One region of the Devosia sp. 2618 genome, then DNA from elsewhere that is predicted to be linked to it. Evidence: predicted binding sites of a transcription regulator. Region 1 holds the regulator's gene; each other region holds the start of a gene.
What was found. The regulator LexA, encoded in region 1, represses DNA repair genes until DNA is damaged. The targets are predictions, from matches to a motif close to TGTTCNNNNTGTGTTCNG.
Positions count from the first base shown of each region.

Region 2: a site for LexA is predicted at 970-987, ahead of ABIE28_RS14870 (DNA recombination protein RmuC). Genes of this name have one in related genera too.
Region 3: a site for LexA is predicted at 1,106-1,123, ahead of recA (recombinase RecA). Genes of this name have one in related genera too.
Region 4: a site for LexA is predicted at 707-724, ahead of ruvC (crossover junction endodeoxyribonuclease RuvC). Genes of this name have one in related genera too.

Region 1 is NZ_JBEPOO010000001.1:1,293,513-1,295,715, reverse strand. It holds gene ABIE28_RS06530 (molybdopterin molybdotransferase MoeA) at 1-1,005, shown strand, start outside; gene lexA (transcriptional repressor LexA) at 1,114-1,827, shown strand.
Region 2 is NZ_JBEPOO010000001.1:2,992,942-2,995,144, reverse strand. It holds gene ABIE28_RS14870 (DNA recombination protein RmuC) at 1-945, opposite strand, end outside; gene def (peptide deformylase) at 1,067-1,582, shown strand; gene fmt (methionyl-tRNA formyltransferase) at 1,729-2,203, shown strand, end outside.
Region 3 is NZ_JBEPOO010000001.1:1,024,429-1,026,631, forward strand. It holds gene araD1 (AraD1 family protein) at 1-941, opposite strand, end outside; gene recA (recombinase RecA) at 1,206-2,203, shown strand, end outside.
Region 4 is NZ_JBEPOO010000001.1:216,450-218,652, forward strand. It holds gene ABIE28_RS01050 (GGDEF domain-containing protein) at 1-391, opposite strand, end outside; gene ruvC (crossover junction endodeoxyribonuclease RuvC) at 768-1,274, shown strand; gene ruvA (Holliday junction branch migration protein RuvA) at 1,271-1,888, shown strand; gene ruvB (Holliday junction branch migration DNA helicase RuvB) at 1,885-2,203, shown strand, end outside.

The DNA.
Region 1 (2,203 bases):
CATCGCCTGCCTGTGGTTGGCACCTCGCAGGCCGGCGCAAGCTACGCCAAAACGCTGATGCCCGGCGAAGCGATCCGCATCTTCACCGGCGCCCCGGTGCCCGAGGGCGCCGATACTGTCATCATGCAGGAAGAGGCGCAGGCCAGCGATGGCTTTGTCTCCTTCACCACCGAAGCACGCCGTGGCCACAGCGTGCGCGCACTAGGCAATGACTTTGCCGTGGGCCAGCAGGTGGTCGACGCCCATGTCCGCCTCGCACCGATGCAACTGGCGGTCGCCGCCGCCGCCAATGCCGCAACGCTGCAGGTGGCCAGGCGCCCGCGCATCGCGCTACTGGCCACCGGCGACGAACTGGTGCTGCCTGGCTCCGAGCTTGGCCCCGACCAGATCGTCGCCTCCAACAGCTTTGGCCTGCGCCCCGAACTGCTGCCCTATGCCGAGACCGTCACCGACTACGGCATCGCCCGCGATGATCGGCAGGAACTGCGGGACAAGCTAACCGAGATATTCGCAGCCGAACCGGATGTGTTGATCACTACTGGCGGCGCCAGTGTTGGCGATCACGATATCGTCCAGGAAATCCTGGTCGACCTTGGCGTGACGCTCGATTTCTGGCGCATCAACATGCGGCCCGGCAAACCACTAATGTTTGGCACTCGTGGCAAGACGCTGGTGTTCGGCCTGCCCGGCAATCCGGTCTCGGCCATGGTCACATCCATGGTATTCATCCGCCCCGCTTTGCGCGCCTTCCTCGGCTTTCCTGAGCCCGCGCTGTGGAGCCTGCCGCTGGCTGGTCCCACGCCGCCCAACACCGCCCGCCGCCACTTCATGCGCGCCCATCTAATCCAGACGCCGACCGGCCCGCAGCTGCAGCCGATCGCGCAGACCGATAGCGGCCATACTTCGTCGCTGGCGCAGGCCGATATGCTGATCATTCAGCCAGAATTTGACCCTGGGCAGTCGCCCGGAACCATTGTCCGGGCCATCCCGCTCGACGGGTTCTGACGGACAACTCGCTGCCAAAAGCAGAAATTTGCTGGGCATATTGCAGAACATAACTGGAACGCGTATGGTCGTTCTGCCTATGTTCCGATTCCCGCTCCGAGAGGGCCCATGCTCACGCGCAAACAACACGAGCTGCTGATGTTCATCCACGAACGGATGAAGGAAAGCGGCATTCCTCCATCCTTTGATGAGATGAAGGATGCGCTTGATCTGGCATCCAAGTCCGGCATTCATCGGCTGATAACGGCGCTCGAAGAGCGTGGCTTCATTCGCCGCCTGCCCAATCGGGCCCGCGCGCTGGAGGTGGTTAAACTCCCCGATTCGATGAACCCTTCGCTCGGTGGCCGCAAGGCGCGCTTTGAGCCATCGGTGATCGAAGGCAATCTGGGCAAGGTCGCATCGCCCCCCTCGCGCATGTCGGCGGCCGAGGATTATGCCAGGCCGATTTCCATTCCGGTCATGGGCCGCATCGCGGCGGGTACGCCGATTTCGGCAATCGAGAATCACACCCACACCATCATGGTGCCGCCCGAAATGCTCGGCGCCGGTGAGCATTACGCGCTCGAAGTGCGCGGCGACTCGATGATCGACGCCGGTATTTTCGATGGCGACACCGTGCTCATCAAAAAGCAGGATGCCGCCAGCACGGGCGAGATCATCGTCGCACTTGTTGACGATGAGGAAGCAACGTTGAAGCGGCTGCGCCGCAAGGGCAACACCATCGCGCTCGAAGCAGCCAACCCCGCCTACGAAACGCGTATCTTCCCACCAGACCGGGTCAAGGTACAGGGACGCCTTGTGGGTCTGCTTCGCAAGTATTGACCATCGGCTGCTGATCTATGGGGCTGCGCAGTTGGCGCGGCCCCTTTTTGTTGGCGCGCACGCGAATTTGACCGGGACACCTTGCCTGCCAGCAACCGATGACGGAAATCACCCGGTCGCATATGTCGTTGTTTTGTCAGCACTTCGAACAAAAGCTGAAATGTGCTTCACAGTTGGCTGCAAACTGTCAATATCGTCCATCTTGCAATATAGACTATTCCGTGCCATATAGGTCGCATACGTTTTCAGCCTAAGTCGGCTGCCTAATGCCGGTTCGCCGGACCGTGGCTTCCTTCTCTACCATGCGAACGTTATTTTCCTCTGGCATGTTGTCATTGGATAACCGCTCGTTCGCTGATGCTACGAGCAAAAGGAA
Region 2 (2,203 bases), 1.7 Mb from region 1:
GGCCTGTTCACGCATCCGCACATCGCGCAGCAGAGCCTGAATGACCTGGATCGACAGCATGAGCAGCGCGGGCGACACGATCACCACCCGCGCCCGCGATGCCTTTTGCACGACGTCTTCGAAATGCTCGTGCAGGTCGGCAAAGATCGATTCCGAGGGCACGAACATAAAGGCCGTGTCCTGCGTTTCGCCGGGGATCAGGTACTTGTCCGAGATGGCTTTGACATGCACGCCCACATCAGAGCGAAAGCCCGCCTGCGCCTGCCGCAACTCATCGGGATTGCTCGCCGCGCTGATCCGCTGCCAGCTTTCGAGCGGAAATTTCGCGTCGATCACCAACGTCGGCGCCTCATTGGGCATCATGATCAGGCAGTCCGGGCGATAGCCGTTCGATAGCATCGACTGGAACGAATAGCCGTTCGGCGCCAGCCCATCGGCAATGATCGCCTCCATCCGCCCCTGCCCAAACGCCCCGCGCGTCTGCTTGTTGGATAGGATCGACTGCAGCGACACGATCTCGCCCGACAGCGAGGTCATGGTCGATTGCGCCCGGTCGATCACCGCCAGCCGCTCATGCAGCTTGTTGAGCCCCTCGTCGGTCTTGGCACGCGTTTCCTGCAGAGCCTGCCCGACACGCTGGCTGGTCGAATCAAGCCGCTCATTGACCAGCCGCGCCAGATCAGACGTTCGCGAGCCGAAAATCTCCGACATCGTCTGCATGCGGCCGGTCATTTCCGACTGCACCTGCATCATGCCCGCGAGATGACGCTCCATCTCGGCCGAACGTACCAGCGCTTCATGGGCTTCGTCAGCCCGTTCGCGCCCGGTGCGGGCCTGCGCCACCAGCATCACCACCAGCAGCACGCCGACCAGCGCCAGTCCGCCCGCAATGGCGGTCGCCAGGGTTATCGAAGCGTCGCCGAGGATAAAGAGCACATTGTCCATGCCTCCTTGTTACGCCGATTCGGGTGTTCGCGGAATGTTCCCATTTATACCCAGCAAGAGTTGACCGCGGCGCGTCAAATACCATATCGAGAGGCAACTCCCTTTCTGCCGGACCTTTGCCATGGCTGTACGCCCCATTCTCGTCATTCCCGATGCCCGCTTGCGCGCTGTTGCCGATCCGATCATCGAGGTCGACGACGAAATCAAGACGCTGGCCAAGGACATGCTCGACACAATGTATGACGCGCCCGGCATCGGCCTTGCCGCGCCACAGATCGGCGTAATGAAGCGCATCGTCGTCATGGACCTTGCTGCCGAAGGCGAAACGCCTGAGCCAATGGTGCTGATCAATCCCGAAATCACACATTTTGGCGAACAGATGCAGGTCACCGAAGAAGGGTGCCTGTCGATCCCCGAGCTCTATTACGAAGTCGAGCGGCCCAATGAGGTTACGGTGAAATACACCGATCTCGATGGCAACGAAGTCGTCAAGGAAGCCGAAGGCAAGCTCGCCGTCTGCATCCAGCACGAACTCGATCACCTCGATGGCGTGCTCTATATCGACTATCTCAGCCGCCTCAAGCGCGACCGCGTCATCAAGAAGTTCGACAAACAAGCCAAGCGCGCCGCTGGTTAACGCACCTGTTCTTCTCCCCATTGGGGAGAAGGTGGCGCGCAGCGCCGGATGAGGGTGAGGGGTGAAATAGTCCCCCTCATCCGTCTCGCCCTCCGGGCGATCCACCCTCTCCCCGATGGGGAGAGGAACAAGAGAAAGCCCAACATATGCGCGTCGTTTTCATGGGCACGCCGGATTTTTCCGTTCCAACGCTGACCGAGATCGTTTCCTCCGGCCATGAGGTCGTCGCGGTTTATACCCGCGCGCCAAAACCAGCCGGTCGTGGACAGGAAGAGCGCAAATCGCCGGTACATCTGGCCGCTGAAGGCTTTGGCATTCCGGTTTATACCCCGCGTTCGCTCAAGGGCGAGGCCGAGCAGATCATCTTTGCCAGCCATCAGGCCGAAGTCGCCATCGTCGTCGCCTATGGTCTGTTGCTGCCCAAGCCGGTGCTCGATGCGCCCGAATATGGTTGCCTGAACCTGCATGGTTCGCTCCTGCCACGCTGGCGCGGCGCGGCGCCCATCCAGCGCGCCGTCATGGCCGGCGATAGCCAGACGGGCGTCATGGTCATGCAGATGGATGAAGGGCTCGATACCGGCCCGGTCGCCGTTGGCGAAGTTATCCCGCTTGGCCCCGATA
Region 3 (2,203 bases), 270 kb from region 1:
CGCAGCGCCGCGCCGAACTGGGTCTCTTCGATTTCGAAGATATCGTTGGGCTCGGTCTTGATGCCATCGGCAAAGCTCAGCGTTGCCGTACCGAACATGTGGATGTGCACATCGCCCGGATTGCGAAACAGCTCATACTTGAAGTGATGGTATTCGAGGTTGGCGATGGTGTGGCTCATATTGTCCTCGCCGGACAGGAATGGCTTTTCCCAGATCACCTGGCCATCGCGCTTGATGCGCGACATGCCCTCGATATGGGCTGGCAGATCGCCAACCCGCAGTTCTGGCCCGAACGAGCAGGCACGCAGCTTGGAATGGGCGAGGTAGAGGTAGTTCACCCGCTCGGTCACGTGGTCAGAAAATTCATTGGCCAATGCAAAGCCAAGGCGGCGCGGCTGACCGTTGTGATCGATCAGATAAATGCCCGCGATTTCAGGCTCTTCGCCAGCGTCGAGCGCAAAGCCGGGCGAGGGGATGGGATGGCCCGGATTGACCACCGAATAGCCGTTGCCCTTGTAGAACCATTCCGGCTGCACGCCCTTTTGCCCGTCGGTCGGCTTGCCGCCTTCAAGGCCCATGCGGAACATCTTCATGGTATCGGTCAGGCCGGTTTCGGTCGTGCCGGTATTGGCCGTGTGCATGGCGTCGCGGGTGGCGGCCGAGCCGAGATGGGTGAGGCCGGTGCCGGTGACATAGAGGTGTGCCGGATCGGGGTGGCTGATTGGCGCCAGCATGCGGCCTTCGGCCAGAATGGCGTCGCGATCGACGGTTTCGCCGAGGCCATGTTCGGCCACGATTGCGGCGAGCCCGCCTTGGCCGGAAAGGGCGCTCATGGCGAGGTCGTAGACACTGGTGGCGCCGATGACGACGCGGGCGACACCGTTGTCGACGGCGGCCACGGCGCGCTCGCCATTGCGGTCAAAAAACTGGATGAGATTCATGGCAAGGCTCCTCTGCTGGCCCGCTGGGCGCAATTGCAGGCATAAAGCGCAACATGCCGCAGACTGGCAAGTCAAAAAATCATACTTATTGGAAGGTGCGTGGGGTGGTGTTGGCCGATTCTCCGTGGATTACTGAATGTTCTCATTTTGTCCCTTGACATGGCGAGAACAAGATGAGAACAAATAGCGCACATTCAATGCATGGCCACCAGCGGTGTCGGCGCGTTGCGCAGCCTCCAAGAGCGTGGAATAAGGAGAGACTAAATGGCTAACGCGCCGCTTCGTGTAGTTGAAGGTGGATCTATGGATAAAGACAAGGCACTCGCCGCGGCGCTCAGCCAGATTGAGCGCAATTTCGGCAAGGGCTCGATCATGCGTCTCGGTGAGGCGTCCTCGATTGAAGTCGAATCGATCTCCACCGGTTCGCTTGGTCTCGACATTGCTCTCGGTATTGGCGGCCTGCCGAAGGGACGTATCGTCGAAATTTTCGGGCCCGAAAGCTCGGGCAAGACCACGCTGGCGCTGCACGTTATTGCCGAGGCCCAAAAGGCTGGTGGCATCTGTGCCTTCGTCGACGCGGAACATGCTCTTGATCCCATCTATGCCCGCAAACTTGGCGTTAATGTTGACGACCTGCTGATCTCCCAGCCAGATGCTGGCGAGCAGGCTCTCGAAATCACCGACACTCTGGTCCGCTCCGGCGCCATCGACGTGCTGGTGGTCGACTCGGTCGCCGCTTTGACGCCACGCGCCGAACTTGAAGGCGAAATGGGTGATTCCCTCCCAGGTCTGCAAGCTCGCCTGATGAGCCAGGCCATGCGCAAGCTGACCTCGTCGATTTCCAAGTCGAAGTGCCTGGTCATCTTCATCAACCAGATCCGCATGAAGATCGGCGTGATGTATGGTTCGCCAGAAACCACGACGGGCGGCAACGCGCTCAAGTTCTACGCTTCGGTTCGTCTCGACATTCGCCGTATCGGTGCGCTCAAGGATCGCGAAGAGATCGTGGGCAACCAGACCCGGGTGAAGGTCGTCAAGAACAAGCTGGCGCCGCCATTCCGCCAGGTCGAATTCGACATCATGTATGGCGAAGGCATCTCCAAAACCGGCGAACTGCTGGATCTGGGCGTCAAGTCGGGCATTGTCGAGAAATCCGGCGCCTGGTTCTCCTGGGATAGCCAACGTCTGGGGCAGGGCCGTGAAAACGCCCGCCAGTTCCTCAAGGACAATCCGGATGCAGCGGCCACGATCGAGCGCGGTGT
Region 4 (2,203 bases), 1.1 Mb from region 1:
TGGCCTTGAAGTTATCGGCATCCAGCATCAGCAGGGCGCCGCCCGCCCCTTCGCTGCGATGGCTAAGCATGGCACTGACCTTGTGGGTGAAGGCTCCACGATTGAGGCATGCCGTCAGGCTATCGGTGCGCGCCACCAGGCCCAGATGCAGATTGGTGATCGCCATGCCGCGCAGCCTGAGGCTGAGGTAGAAGAAGAACGGCGCGCCCAGCAAAATCGGCAGCACGATGGCGCTCAGCATCGAGCGGCGCTGTGCCTCGGCGCTCATATCGCCAAACATGGCGGCGTTGAACAGGATCGACACGAACATGCAGGCCAAGGTGCCAAAGAGCGTCCAGCGGCCAACGCTGGTCCAGCTTCGCAACGCATTCAAGGTCTTCGAATAGGTCATCGCACCGCTCTTGGCTTGAGTGAGTTGGTGCCGCCTGCTGGAACAGGCGGAGCCGGCATTGTCAGTCTGGGAAACGTGGAGCGCTGACGCGTCAGATCGGGCCGCTTGCATCGCCGAGGGTGCCGCGTCCACGGCCCCCGTCGCGCAAAGCGCCTGTGATGCGAAAAGTCCCAAGCGAAGCCTGCTTTGGCCGCACCCTGCAAAATCTCGACATGCCGTACCCCTGATTCCCACGGGCGAAGCTAGGGTTCGATATTGAAGAAGGTGTTGCCACAATCGTTGCGATTTTATCCATCACAGGTTATCCACCGGCGTTGTTGCCTTTTTGTTCACACTGGACTTGGTAGGGTGTCGTGGTTTCACTAAGGATGTGGGCATGAACGTTGCCACCCGAATCATCGGAATAGATCCCGGCCTGCGCCGCTGTGGTTGGGGGGTTATCGAGACCCTCGGCAACCGCCTGAGCTTTGTTGGCGCGGGGACGGTAACGCCGCCGGTCGATGGCTCGCTGGCCGAACGGTTGGCCGTGCTTTTTGCCGGGCTGGGCGAGGTGCTCGACCGCTATCTGCCCCATGAAGCCGCTGTCGAAGAGACCTTCGTCAATGCCGGCGTGCGTTCGGCGCTGATCCTCGGACAGGCGCGGGGGGTGGCGCTGTTGACGCCTGCAGCGCGCGGTCTGCCGGTAGCGGAATATGCCGCCAATCTGGTCAAAAAATCCGTTGTCGGCACCGGCCATGCGGAAAAATCTCAGGTGGCCCTGATGGTCAAAACACTGATGCCGGCTGCCGACTTCAAAGGCGCCGATGCGGCCGACGCCCTGGCCATCGCCATCTGCCACGCGCATCACCGCGTGGCCAACCAGCGTTTGAAAGCTCTCGCATGATCGGCAAACTCAAGGGGCTGGTGGATAGTTTCGGCGACGATCATGTGCTGATCGATTGCGGTGGCGTCTGCTACGAAGCGTTCTGCTCGACGCGCACATTGCAGAGCCTGCCGCGTGTCGGCGAGGCCGGGGTGGTGTTCATCGAAACCATCGTCCGCGAGGACATGATCCGGCTTTATGGTTTTGCCAGCGAGGGCGAAAAGAGCTGGTTCAATCTGCTGATGACCGTGCAAGGCGTCGGCGCCCGCGTCGCGCTGGCCTTGCTGTCGGCGCTGTCGACGGCAGAGCTATCGAGCGCGATTGCCTTGCAGGACAAGGCAATGATCGGCCGGGCCAATGGCGTCGGACCAAAGCTGGCGGTGCGTCTGGTCACCGAACTCAAGGGCAAGGTGCCGGCTGGTGGCGGCATTGATGCGGGCACACTCGGCCTGCAATCAGCACTGGGCGAGGGCGTCGCGCCGGGGGCGATTTCGGACGCCGTTTCGGCGCTGACCAATCTGGGTTATTCCGGAGCGCAGGCGTCTGCTGCGTTGGCGCGCATCGTCGCGCGGGAAGGCGATGGGATACCGACCGAAAAACTGATCCGTCTGGGTCTGCGGGAGCTTAGCAGTTGACTGATCTGACTTCTCCCGATGCCGGGCGCGACGATCCGCTCGATGTGTCGCTGCGGCCGTCCGGTTTTTCCGAGTTTGTCGGGCAGGCGGCGGCGCGGGCCAATCTTGAAGTGTTTATCCAGGCCGCCAAGCAACGTGGCTCGGCGCTCGATCACGTGCTGTTCGTCGGCCCGCCGGGGCTGGGTAAAACCACGCTGGCACAGATCATTTCGCGCGAACTGGGCGTCGGCTTCCGCGCCACGTCCGGTCCGGTCATTTCCAAGGCTGGTGATCTGGCGGCGCTGCTGACCAATCTTGAAGACCGCGATGTGCTGT